3 regions of the Streptomyces thermoalcalitolerans genome follow, and region 2 is predicted to be linked to each of the others. Evidence: riboswitches for the same ligand, from Rfam matches in the RefSeq annotation. Region 2 holds a riboswitch; each other region holds the start of a gene.
What was found. Region 2 has a riboswitch for cyclic di-AMP ahead of ABD224_RS05110 (transglycosylase SLT domain-containing protein). Riboswitches for the same ligand answer to the same signal wherever they lie in the genome.
Positions count from the first base shown of each region.

Region 1 (4,351 bases), on a different contig from region 2:
AGGATCAGGGAGGAGTACCTGGCCACGGGCGACAACACGCGGGCGGTGGTCTTCGGCATCGACCACACCGGCCGGCTGATCACCGCTGCCGCCCTGGTCGTGGCGAGTGTCCTGGGGGCGCTGGCGACCTCGGAGCTGAGCCTGCTCAAGCTGCTGGGGGCGGGCCTGGCCCTGGCCGTCCTGGTCGACGCCACGCTGGTGCGCGGCATCCTGGTGCCGGCGGTCATGAAGCTGTGCGGGCGGGCGAACTGGTGGGCGCCGGCACCGCTGCGGCGCCTGCACGCCAAGGCCGGCCTGCGCGACGGCTGACCCACCCCGGCCCCGGCGCCCTGCACGTAAACGGCTCCCTCCCTTGCCCGCCGGCGGGGGAGGGCCGTGGCGCACCCCCGCCACCCGATTCGGCTACCTCCTGATACCGGTGACCCTCGCTGCCTGGTTCCGTCCGCACCCCCGCTCCCGGGCACTCGCGCCGCGCACCCGCTCCCGGGGTGCGATGCCATGGACCGGTCGCGCCGGGCGCGGAGCGCGCCGGGCGGCCGGCGCCGGTGCCGGCGCAGATGGTGTTGTGCGGCGGCGCTCGCCGGACCCGTAGCGTCGGGCCCGGGACGCGGGGGTGCGTGAGGACGTACGCCCCGGTGCCGTCCGCCCCGGCGTCGGCGCCGCGTACGGCCGTACGTCGTCCGGGAGCTTCCCGGAGGCGTTCGGGGCTGGCGCAGACTGGGAGCGGGCCAGCCGGCCCCGAGACCGTCCGCCCAGAGAGAGTGCGTCCATGCCCCACCCGTACGTCCTGCTGTCCGCCGCCGTCTCCCTCGACGGGTATCTGGACGACACCGGCCCCGAGCGGCTGCTGCTGTCCAGCCCCGCCGACTTCGACCGGGTCGACGAGGTACGGGCGTCCGTGGACGCGATTCTCGTCGGCGCCGGGACGATCCGGGCCGACAACCCGCGGCTGCTGGTGAACTCGCCGCAGCGGCGGGCGGCCCGGGTGGCCGCCGGGCGGGCGGAGTACCCGCTGAAGGTCGCGGTCAGCGCGTCCGGGGAGCTCGACCCGCGGGCGCGCTTCTGGCACACGGGCGGCGAGAAGGTGCTCTGCACGACCGACGAGGGAGCGCGGCGGGCACGGAAGGCGGGCATCGCCGCCGACGTGGTGTCCCTGGGCACCGCGCTCGACTGGGGCGCGCTGCTCGAGCACCTGCACGATGTGCGCGGGGTGCGCCGGCTCATGGTGGAGGGCGGCGGGACCGTCCACACGCAGCTGCTCCAGCAGGAGCTCGCCGACGAGATGCAGCTCGTGCTCGCCCCGCTGTTCGTGGGCGATCCCAGGGCGCCGCGGCTGTTCGGGCCCGGGGCCTACCAGGGCGGGCGGCTGCGGCTGGTGGAGACACGGGCCATCGAGGACGTCGTCCTCATGCGCTACGAGCCGACCGCGCCCGGCACGGCGGACCGTGTCGTACCGGCGGACCGGCACTGGCTGCGGCTCGCGTGCGAGCTGGCCGCGCAGTGCCCGCCGTCGCGGACCGCGTTCAGCGTGGGCGCGGTGGTGGTCGCCGCCGACGGGACCGAACTCGCCCGCGGACACTCACGGGAGGCCGGCGACCCGGCCGCGCACGCGGAGGAGGCGGCGCTGGCCAAGGTCGATCCGGCGGATCCGCGGCTGGCCGGCGCCACGGTGTACAGCAGTCTGGAGCCATGCGCCCGCCGCTCCTCCCGGCCGCGTCCGTGCGCCCGGCTGATTCTGGACGCGGGGGTACGGCGGGTGGTCACGGCCTGGCGGGAACCGGACACGTTCGTCGAGGACGCCGACGGGGCCGGGGTGCTGACGGCCGGAGGCGTGAAGGTCGTCGTGGTGCCGGAGTTCGAGGAGGCGGCCAAGGGGCCGAACCGGCATCTGCTGGGCCGAGAGGGAGTTGAGGAGGGCTGAGGAGGGCCCGGGGGGAATACGTGCGCACACTGTCCCGCGCATGTCGTACACTGGAGGTGCACCGACGCGGGGTGGAGCAGCTCGGTAGCTCGCTGGGCTCATAACCCAGAGGTCGCAGGTTCAAATCCTGTCCCCGCTACTGAAGGTTCAGGGCCGGAACTCCCTCGAGGGGTTCCGGCCCCGAACGTTTCCCGGGTGTGCAGTAGGACACAGTGGCGCGTGGTTTTCCTGACATACGGCCGGTCCATGCGGTCAACTTGCCCCATTTTCCATATTCATGGGCCATAAGTTCTGGCCAAGAAGGCTGAACGATCAAGCCGAACGGCTTGGAATCGAGGCCTCGGTTCTATTAACGTCCGATAACGCAGAGCGCGGTCGTCCCAGCCGTCACAAGAGACGGCTCCGTGCGCGCCGAGTCCCGCAAGGGAGCCGGGGAACCAACAACTTGGGGTGAATCGAGCCCAACCACCGTGGAAGCACGGTCGGTTGACGCGCGTAGGAGACCTTCCCCTCCGAACCCGTCAGCTAACCCGGCAGGCGATGGAAGGAAAGGAGTGCGCCTTCGTGGCGTCCAACCGGCTGGCCCCAGAAGCCCCGTTCGTGTCGGACCGGCACGGCATCGAGACCTTCGGCTACGGCAGCCGGCGTGCCGACGAGGGACCGTGGGAGGAGTGGAACCCCACCGCGGAGTCCATCCGCCCGACGCGCGGCCGGCACCGCGTCGCCAAGCAGCGCGGCGGCGGACTCGCCCGCAGCTCCACGGTGCTCGGTGTCGGCGTCATCGCCGCCGTCGGCGCGGGCGGCATGGCCAGCGCCAACACCAACAAGCCGCCGGTGTCCATCTCGGTGCCCGACCTGCCCTCCGTGGGCTCGCTGTTCGAGGAGACCCCCGAGGCTCCCGCGGGCTCGCCGACCGCACTCAGCAGCGTCGGCGTGAGCACCGCCGACACCGCGCAGGGCACCGTCGACGCCGGTGAGGTGCTGCGCAACCGCATCATGGAGCAGGCCGAGCAGCAGCAGGCCCAGGTCGAGGCCAGGGCCCTCGCGCAGGCCGAGGCCGCTGCCGCGAAGAAGGCCCAGGAGGCCGAGGAGAAGGCGCGCAAGGAGGCCGCGGCCAAGGCCGCCGCCGAGAAGAAGAAGGCGGAGGAGGAGGCCGCGCGGAAGGCCGAGGAGGCGCGGCTGGCCGAGCTGGCCAAGCAGTACACGCTGCCGACCTCCTCGTACACGATCACCTCGTCCTTCGGTCAGGCCGGCTCCATGTGGTCCTCCGGCTACCACACCGGCGCCGACTTCGCCGCGCCCACCGGCACCCTGATCAAGGCGGTCCACAGCGGCACCATCACCGAGGCGGGCTGGGCCGGTTCCTACGGCTACCGCACGATCCTCACCCTCGACGACGGCACCGAGCTGTGGTTCTGCCACCAGTCGTCGATCAACGTCAGCGTCGGGCAGAAGGTCAACACGGGCGATGTCATCGGCCGTGTGGGCGCCACCGGCAACGTCACCGGGCCGCACCTGCACCTCGAGGTCCACCCGAACGGCCAGGCGGACGGGATCGACCCGATCGCGTGGCTGCGCAGCAAGGGCCTCAACCCCTGATCCGTCCGCTCGGCGGACGATCCCCTGACCGACACCGCCGCCCCCGCTCGGCGCACCACCGAGCGGGGGCGGCGGCGTGTGCGGGGTGAGCACCGGCGGACGGCTTCCTTCCGGCCGGGGACGGGATCAGCGCGCCGGTACGGACCGGTACGGACCTCGGCGCGACCTGCCCCGGATCGTCCGCGTCCTTCCGCGGTTCTACGGCTGTGTCCGGTACGGGTTGTACCAGGGAGGAGGTGCCACCGGGCCGTACGGCCCGTACCCGGAGGGCCACACGGGCGGCCGCACCGGCACCCCGTACACCCCGTGCATCCCGTGCACCGGCCAGGGCCGCGCGGCCACCGGCATCGTCATCCTGGCCGCCTGGTTCAGGGCGGGCTGCGCTGTCTCCCGCCTGCGCCACAGCTCGTGCAGCAGCTCCCGCTCCCGGAGGGCGAAGTCGGCACCGGCCCGCCCCCGGCGGCCCCGGTGCCGCAGGAACGCCAGCGCGGTGGCGTACCTCTCGTACTCGGTGACCGTCCGCGCCGCGGGCCTGCCGAAGTGGCGCCGGGCGTGGTTCCGGGCCAGCCGGCGGGCCCGCATGGAGCCCAGGGCGTGCGGTTCGGCCGGGGTGAGCCAGCCGGCGGCGACATACACGGGCAGCTCCTCGCGCACGGTTCTCAGCTTCCGCTGCCGGGCCCAGACGACCAGCCAGGTCAGCAGTCCGAACGCGGGCACCATGAAGGCGGCGTAGACCGCGAGGAAGCCGTAGGCGCCGAAGGACGCCGAGCCGTTCCACAGCGCGTGCATGCCCATGGCGAGCAGCAGCCCGGCCAGGGGCAGCAGGACGCG
Region 1 is NZ_BAAAHG010000040.1:38,525-42,875, forward strand. Features, by position in the region: gene ABD224_RS21210 (MMPL family transporter) at 1-309, shown strand, start outside; gene ABD224_RS21215 (dihydrofolate reductase family protein) at 770-1,921, shown strand; tRNA gene ABD224_RS21220 (tRNA-Met) at 1,987-2,060, shown strand; cyclic di-AMP (ydaO/yuaA leader) riboswitch at 2,321-2,476, shown strand; gene ABD224_RS21225 (M23 family metallopeptidase) at 2,486-3,520, shown strand; gene ABD224_RS21230 (PrsW family intramembrane metalloprotease) at 3,719-4,351, opposite strand, start outside.
Region 1: another riboswitch for cyclic di-AMP. It lies ahead of ABD224_RS21225 (M23 family metallopeptidase); the one in region 2 lies ahead of ABD224_RS05110 (transglycosylase SLT domain-containing protein).

Region 2 (4,351 bases):
GAGAAGGGCCGTGGCCCCGTCGTCCCGTAAGGGTAGGGGTGGTGGACGCCACCCGAATGGAGCAGCCGGACGGGTCGCATGATCGTGAACCGGCCGGGTTCACCGGACGTCTCCGGACACCTTCCGACCGGTTCGCCGGGAATAGTCCGTTTGGCTTGACTCGGCTTCTTCGTACCGCATCGCCCCGCTCCGGACCGATTCGGACCGATCCGGGCTGATCCGGGCTGATCCTTCCTGCTTCCGTCGGAGCTGACCGGGCCTCACCGGCCCCGGCCGGTCTAGGGGGTGTCGTTTGGATCAGGCCGGCTCCGATGGGCGGTGCCTGGTGACCGAGGTGAGCGGGGTTCGGTGCGTGCAGATGCAAGGCGGAGGAGGGAGCCGACGCGGAGCGTCGGCGAGTGACGACAACGCCGCAGATGGGCGTGCCGAACCCCGCGACCTGCGGCATGATCCAAACGACACCCCCTAACCGGCCCGGTGCACCACCGCGTCGCACAGGTCGATCAGCGCGGCCTTCGCGGTGCAGTCGCGCAGCGGGGCCAGCGCGGCCCGTGCCTCCTCGGCGTAGCGCACGGTGTCCCGGCGGGCCTGCTCCAGCGCCGGGTGCGTGCGCAGCGCCGCCAGCGCCTCGGCGTGCCGCGCGTCGTCGCTCAGGTCGGAGTCCAGCAGCTCGCACAGGGCGATGTCCTCGGCCAGCCCCATCCGCGCCGCGCGCTCGCGCAGCCGCAGCACCGGCAGGGTGGCGATGCCCTCACGCAGATCCGTGCCGGGCGTCTTGCCGGACTCGTGCGAGTCGGAGGCGATGTCCAGGACGTCGTCCGCGAGCTGGAAGGCGACGCCCAGCCGCTCGCCGTACTGCGTCAGCACGTCCACGACCGTCTCGTCGGCGCCGGACATCATCGCCCCGAACCGGCACGACACCGCCACCAGCGATCCGGTCTTGCCGCTCAGCACGTCCAGGTAGTGCTCGACCGGGTCCCGGCCGTCCTGCGGGCCCGCCGTCTCCAGGATCTGCCCGGTGACCAGCCGCTCGAACGCCACGGCCTGCACCCGGACCGCCTCCGGCCCGAGGTCGGCGAGGATCTGCGAGGCCCGGGCGAACAGGAAGTCACCGGTCAGGACCGCCACGGAATTGCCCCAGCGGGTGTTGGCGCTGGCCACCCCGCGGCGCACCGCGGCCTCGTCCATCACGTCGTCGTGGTACAGCGTCGCCAGGTGGGTCAGCTCCACGACCACGGCCGCCGGCACGACGCCCGGCGCGTACGGGTCGCCGAACTGCGCCGCGAGCATCACGAGCAGCGGCCGGAACCGCTTGCCGCCCGCCTTGACGAGGTGCTGGGCGGCTTCCGTGATGAACGGGACCTCGCTCTTGGTGGCCTCGAGCAGCCCTTCCTCGACGGCCGCCAGCCCGGCCTGGACATCGGCTTCGAGAGCCTTGTCCCGCACGTTCAGCCCGAATGGCCCGACGACGGTCACGAGGGGTCTCCTGTCTGCTGGTGTCAGCTGGCGGTCACGCAGTTTGTCGATAGGTCGCTGCCATCACTCGAGTCAGCGTATCCGGTCAAGTTTCGATCACCGATGGCGCCCACCGATACGAACCGGACGTCATCACCCGACGTGACCACCATCACGTCCCTCTTGCACGGCCTGCACGGACATTCCTTCGCAGTCCGATTCACCCTTATTTAGAACCTCAATTCCCTATTGAGGAAAATTGCTCCCCGCATTGCCGGACCGTGAATTAGGTCACTCACCCCTCTTCGCCCATTTCCTCACGACCCATACCCCTTTCTCCTTTGCCCGCACGCCAGTTGGGCCTTGGTTCACGCAAAGGATCAAGCACCTCATACACCTCTGATCAAGACCAATCAGGGCGATACATGAATCAGACCCTTGTTCCGGACATGTGCGCTCGCATACTTTCCCGGCCGACGGGCGGACGCCGAATCCTGCCGCCGCCCGTGAATCCATCGACCGAGTCACTCACGGCAGGAGCGGGGGACCCAGGTAAGCCGCCGGGCCGGGCGCCGTACGTCCTGTGGCGTACGCCGCACCGGAACGGCTCGGGGTGAAGCCGTGCCCTCGCGGCGCGGCCGGGCACCTCCCGGCCCGAACCCGACAGCTCACCTCGCAGGCGGCGGAGAGGAAATTCCCCATGTCTGCACAAGGTCAGCGCCACCGTTCCCGTGTCGCCCGTGCGGTCCGCGCCTTCGCCGTCACCGGCACGAGTGCCGCCGTTCTCGCCGCTCCGCTCCTCGGTACCACCGGTGCCTCCGCGGCGCCCTCGGCCGGCACGCCCACCACCGGAACGATCACGGGCGCCGGCTACCCGAACAACCTCGACGGCTGGATCCGGGCCTCCCTGGAGGTCATGCGGAAGCACGGCATCCCGGGCACCTACAAGGGCATCCACCGCAACATCATGCGCGAGTCCTCCGGCAACCCGCGGGCCATCAACCTCTGGGACTCCAACGCGGCCAAGGGAACCCCGTCCAAGGGGCTGCTGCAGGTCATCGAGCCGACCTTCAGGGCCTACCACGTCCCGGGCACCTCGTACGACATCTACGACCCGGTCGCGAACATCACCGCCGCCTGCAACTACGCGGCCAAGCGGTACGGCTCGATCGACAACGTCAACGGCCCCTACTGAGTCTCCACCGGCCCCCGGTCGAGCCCCTGCCGGCGCACATATGGGCCGGTCCGCTCCTCGGGCCGGTCAAACAACCGCTCGAGGACGACGGCGACGCCGTCGTCCTCGTTCGACAGCGTGATCTCGTCGGCCACCGCCTTGAGCTCGGGGTGGGCGTTGGCCATGGCGACCCCCCGGGCGGCCCACTGGAACATGGGGATGTCGTTGGGCATGTCGCCGAAGGCGAGGGCGTGCTCGCGGCCCAGTCCCAGGTATTCGGCGGCCAGTGCCAGCCCGGTCGCCTTGGTGATGCCGCACGGCTGGAGTTCGACGATCCCCGGGCCCGACATGGTGACCGTGGCCAGGGAGCCCACTACGCCGCGCGCCGCCGCCGCCAAGTCGTCGTCGGACAGCACGGGATGGCGCAGCAGCACCTTGCTGATGGGCTTGCCCCACAGCTCCTCGCGCCGGCCGACCCGCACGGAGGGCAGGGCCGGGTTCGGCATGCGGTATCCCGGCTCGATGAGCGTGAGCCCGTCGACGCCGTCCTGGTCGACGGCGGCGTACACCTCGCCCACCTCGGCCTCGATCTTGCCGAGCGCGACCTCGGCCAGCTCCCGGTCCAGGGTGACCGACCACAGCAGGCGGTTGGTCCCGGCGTCGTAGACCTGTGCGCCCTGACCGCACACCGCGAGCCCCGTGGTGCCCAGGGCGTCGAGCAGGGGCCGCACTCTCGGCGCCGGCCGTCCGGTCACCACGAGGTGCCGGGCACCGGCGGCCGCCACCCGCGCCAGCGCGGCGAGGGACCGTCCGGACAGGGTGTCGTCGCCGCGCAGCAGCGTTCCGTCCAGGTCAGTGGCGACAAGGGCATATGCGAGGGCAGGGGGCATGATCAGAGAATACGGATCCGCCGCGCCGGCGCCCCCGCGGGAGCCGGACGGACGGTCACGGGCACGGCCGTTCCGCCCGCCTCTCCTCAACTCCCCTTGCCGGCCGGGCGCTTCGGCACCCCGGGCGGGAAAGCGGCCGACCGGGTGCCGCCGTGGGACGTCCGGCCGGGCGCGGCAGGACGGCCGGCCCGCCCGGTCGCGCCCGTGCTGCCGCGGCGGTGGGTCCGCCACAGCTGGTAGAGGTGCTTCGCGCCGGGCCGCACACTCCGCGCGAGCATGGTGAGGAACGGCAGCGGGTCGTCGCCCGCGAACCAGGCCAGCTCCGTTCCGCTCGCCCTCGCCGGCGCGTGCGGCGTGGTGCGGCCGCCGCGGCGGTAGGCGAGCAGGGCGGGCAGGTCGACGTTCTCCACGACGAACCGGTGGCCCGCGCGCTGTTCCCCCTTCGGCACGGGACGCCCGGTCAGGTGGAGGTGCAGGGCACGCACGACGTCCACCCCCGACACGTTCTCGAACAGCCGGAACTGGGCGCCCATGCGCGGGTTGAAGTCGAGGAGCTTGTACTGCCCGTCGCGCCGGTCGAAGCGCAGGTCCAGGTCGACGATGCCGGTGTAGCCGATCCGTTTGACGAAACGCGCGGCGAGATCGGCGAGTTCCGGGTTGTCGACGACATACGCGTGCGCCGTCATCCCCGCGTGCGGCGGCCAGGAGCGGACCTTGACCCCGGTGAACATCGCGAGCGGGTTCGCGTCCTGGTCGAAGCAGGCGTGCACGATCCAGTCCTCGGCCTCCTCCCGCGGCAGATACTCCTGGAGGATCACCCCCGGCCGCTCGC
Region 2 is NZ_BAAAHG010000005.1:55,791-60,141, reverse strand. Features, by position in the region: gene ABD224_RS05115 (polyprenyl synthetase family protein) at 466-1,476, opposite strand; cyclic di-AMP (ydaO/yuaA leader) riboswitch at 1,963-2,152, shown strand; gene ABD224_RS05110 (transglycosylase SLT domain-containing protein) at 2,156-2,650, shown strand; gene ABD224_RS05105 (HAD family hydrolase) at 2,644-3,519, opposite strand; gene ABD224_RS05100 (carboxylate--amine ligase) at 3,606-4,351, opposite strand, start outside.

Region 3 (4,351 bases), on a different contig from region 2:
ACCGGCTGGGCGAGCCGGCCCTGGTGGAGCTGACGGCGATGGTGGCACTGGAGAATCTGCGCTCGCGCATCAACTCCTCCCTCGGCCTGACCAGTCAGGGCTTCAAGGATGCGTGCGAGGTGCCGGGAGCCGTACCGGGCGCGAATGCGAACGGGGTTGCCGTGCGGGAGTGACGCGTGAGGCCGGGTCTCGTCCCACCCTGGTGAAGCGGCGGCCGTGGCGAGGTCGTCGTGGGGCGAGACCGCCGTGACAGGGACAGGGAGTGCGTGAAAGGGGTGCGGCATGTTCTCCCGCGCTCGGCCCGGCGCCGGGCGGGCGAGGTGCTCGTCCGGGAACCGGGCCGGGCGCGGGAGACGCCGGACGCGGCGGCCGTCAGGCCACCGCCGCGATCCGCATTTTGATCTCCTCCGGCGACAGGGTGCCCTTGGGCTTCACATGGTCGCCCGAGGACTCGCCGCGCAGCCGGCGGCCGATCCACGGCACCAGGTACTCGCGCGCCCAGTGCACGTCGTCGCGGCGGATCTCCAGCGTGCCGCGCGGCGGCATCGGAGGCCAGGGCTGTTCGGGGTCGGCCGGGACGTCGATGCCGAGGACCTGGCCGGCGCGCAGTGCCACGCGCGTGTGTCCCTCGGGTGAGAGGTGCAGGCGGTCGTCGTCCCAGGCACGGCGGTCCTGGACGCTCTTCAGCGACCACAGGTCGAGCACCGGGCAGCCGTAGCGGTCGGCGATGGCCCGCACATGCCCGTTGTAGGTGGCGATCTTGCCGCGCAGGTGCTTGAGCAGGGGCACGCCCCGGGTGTCGAAGCCGGTGGTCACCATCACGGTGCCCGCGGCGGCGGTGAGCCGGGCGACGGCCTTCTCGAAGCGCTCGGCCACGTCGTCCGGGTCGCCGCCGGGACGGATGAGGTCGTTGCCGCCCGCGCAGAACGAGACCAGGTCGGGGGCGAGTTCGATGGCCTTCGGGACCTGCTCCTCCACGATCTGGTCGAGCAGCTTTCCCCGTACGGCGAGGTTGGTGTACTGGAAGTCGCCCTCAGGCCGCCGATCGGCGAGCAGTACGGCAAACCGGTCGGCCCAGCCGACGAACGCACCGTCGGGGCCGGGGTCGCCGACGCCTTCGGTGAAGCTGTCCCCCACTGCCACGTACGACCCGATCACTGGTCTGTTGTCGCTCTTCGAATCGTCTGCCATATCAGCCCATGATTCACCTTCGAATGTGACCTACGCGACCGTAGGCAGAGGTTGACGGACGGTGAGATTAGCCACGGCACGTCCGTCGGTCACCCCTGGAACGGGCCGGCCGTCAAAGGTGACGGCCGGCCTCGGCCAAGGGGAGGGCGGCGGCCGTCAGCCCAGGGTGGCGCCGCGCGCGCGGAGGTAGGCGACCGGGTCGATGTCCGAGCCGTAGTTCGGCGTGGTACGGATCTCGAAGTGCAGGTGCGGGCCGGTCACATTGCCGGTGGCGCCGGACAGGCCGACCCGCTGCCCCGTGCTCACGCTCTGGCCGGCCGAGACGGAGATCGACGACAGGTGGGCGTACTGGGCGTAGTGGCCGTCGTTCAGCCTGATGACGACCTGGTTGCCGTAGGCGCCGCCCCAGCCCGCGGAGACGACCGTGCCGGCACCGACGGCCCGGACCGGGGTGCCGGTCGGGACGGCGAAGTCGACACCGGTGTGGTAGCCGCTGGACCACCTGCCGCCGGCCACGCGGTAGCCGGTGCCGACTCCCTTGCCGGCCACCGGGAAGGTGAAGCCGGTGGAGACCCTCTCCGCGGTCTGGGGGGCCTGCTGCGCCTTCGGGGCCGAGGACAGCTCGGAGGCGGACTTGGAGGTGAGCTTGAAGGAGGGCGCGGCGGACGGCTTGGAGGACGGCGTGGAGGAGCCGCCGGACGCCGAGGACGTGGGCGCCTTGGCGGTGCCGGCCGACGCGGCCCTGCCGTCGAGGACGAGCTTCAGGCCCGGGTGGATCAGCGACGGGTTGTCACCGACGGCCTGGCGGTTGTCCGCGTAGAGCTTCTGCCAGCCGCCGCGGATGCCGTGCTCGTCGGCGATCGTGGAGAGGCAGTCGCCGGTCCGGACGGTGTAGATCCGTACGCCCGTGCTCTCGGCGGCGGTGTTCTTCCCGGTCACCGGCTTGGCCGCCGGCACGGCCTGCACGGCCTTTTCCGCCGCGGAGTGCGCGGGGGCCGCGTGCGCGCCCGTCGCCGAGACGAGCGGGAGGGCGAAGGCGGCGCCACCGGTTCCGGCGGCGAGGAGGGAGCGCGTGAGACGACGGGTCTTCGGACGACGGTGCTTACCCTTCGCGGGCATGGGGCATTCCTCTCCGGCGCCTGCGAGGTGAGCTGTCGGGTTCGGGCTGGAGCTGCCCGGCCGCACAACGCGGCTTCACCCCGAGCCTGTTCCGGAGAACCGGACCAGGCGGTGAATCGTGGGTCCCCCGCTCCTGCCGTGCACGGGTGGGTGTGCGGGTCCCCGGACGGCGGCAGGACTCGGCGTCCGTCCGGATCGGTGTGGACCGTAGGCGACCGGCACGCACAGGGACAAGCAGATGATCCCCTTTTCCTCGCCTTTCGCATGATCCATCACGGGGACCGGCCATCACACCGCGTGAATTCGATCTTCTGTCCGCCCCTCAAACCGCTGGATGCACAACGGGATTACGTGGACACGGCAAGAAACGCACCGTCACCACTGTGAAACGTGTCACGCGAGCGGCTTCAGCAGGCCTTATTTAGGGGCAAGTTCACCGTAAATGCGCAATTCAGACAGAAGGGTTAGACGCGACAGAGACGGATGACTGTCGCATCGACATCGCCCCGTAGCCCGGTGCGCATCCCGTGGTGCAGCAGCACGGCCCCCCGGTGCACCTCCCCGGTCTCCCGGCAGACGTACGACGCCGCCGGGTCGAGGCCGCGCAGCCGCAGCGGGGGCGGAGGCTCGCCGTAGTGCTGTGCCTGGAGCCAGGCGAGGACGACGGTCTCGTCCCCGAGGACGTACTGCACCGCGCTCAGCCCGCCGTGCGGGGGCCGCAGCCGGTACAGGTCGCCGCGCTGGACCACGGGCCGGATCTCCTTGTAGAGGGCGATCCAGTCCCGCGCCTCGGCCAGTTCCTCCTCCGTCCACCGGCTGAGGTCGCCGCCCACCCCGAGCACCCCGGCCATGGCGCTCACGAACCGGAAGCGCAGCCCGCTGACGCGTCCCGACAGGACGTTCGGGCTGTCGGTGACCCAGGCGGCCATGACCCGTGCGGGGTGGAGATGACTGAAGCCGTGCTGGATGGCGAGCCGGTCGAGCGGATCGGTGTTGTCGGAGGTCCACACCTGGTCCGTACGGGACAGGATGCCGAGATCGACCCGGCCGCCGCCGCCCGAGCAGGACTCGAAGGCCACCCCCGGGTGCGCGGCCCGCAACCGGTCCAGCAGGGCGTACAGCGCGCGCACATGGTCGACCCACAGGCGCTGCGGGTACGGGTCCCCGGGCCAGCCCGCGTCGGTGAAGCAGCGGTTGAAGTCCCACTTCACATAGTCGATCGGGGTGCCCGAGAGCAGTCCGTGGAGCTGTTCCCACAGGTACTCCTGGACATCCTCGCGCGCGAGGTTGAGCACCAGCTGATGGCGGAACTCCGTCCGCCTGCGTCCCGGTTGGTACTGCACCCAGTCGGGGTGCGCGCGGTACAGGTCGCTGTCGGGGCTGACCATCTCCGGTTCGACCCAGATGCCGAACTGCATCCCGAGGCCGTGCACATGGTCGGCGAGCGGCTTCAGACCGCCGGGGAACCGGTCGGGGTTGGGCCACCAGTCGCCGAGTCCGGCGCGGTCGCCGGTGCGGGCGCCGAACCAGCCGTCGTCGACCACGAACAGCTCCACACCGATCTCCGCCGCCCGCCGCGCCAGCTCCCGCTGCCGTTCCTCGCTGATGTCGAACCCCGTGGCCTCCCAGGAGTTGTAGAGCACCGGCCGGTCCCGGTCCGCGTCCGGGACGACGTACGTCCGCTGGTAGGCGTGCCAGGCGCGGCTCGCGCCGCCGTGGCCGCCGTCGCTCCACAGCCCGGCGAAGACGGGGGTGGTGTACGACTCCCCGGGCCGGAGCATCAGCAGCCCCGAGTCGTCGTGTCCGGCGCCCCCGGTGATCTGCACGCGCGCGTGGGGGAGCTGGGCGACGGCGATCCGCCACGACCCGGACCAGCCCAGCGCGCAGCTGTAGACCTCGCCGTGCTCCTCGGTGGCGTCGGTGTCGAGGGCGACCCAGGGCAGGTGCTGGTGCCCGGTGTGGCCGCGGCGGCTGCCGAGGACCTTCTCGCCGTAGGTGAGGTCGGTGCGCACCAGGCGGGACTCGGCGGCCCAGCGGCCGT
Region 3 is NZ_BAAAHG010000039.1:55,814-60,164, forward strand. Features, by position in the region: gene ABD224_RS20980 (carboxymuconolactone decarboxylase family protein) at 1-173, shown strand, start outside; gene ABD224_RS20985 (SGNH/GDSL hydrolase family protein) at 373-1,158, opposite strand; gene ABD224_RS20990 (M23 family metallopeptidase) at 1,348-2,310, opposite strand; cyclic di-AMP (ydaO/yuaA leader) riboswitch at 2,315-2,469, opposite strand; gene ABD224_RS20995 (alpha-galactosidase) at 2,775-4,351, opposite strand, start outside.
Region 3: another riboswitch for cyclic di-AMP. It lies ahead of ABD224_RS20990 (M23 family metallopeptidase); the one in region 2 lies ahead of ABD224_RS05110 (transglycosylase SLT domain-containing protein).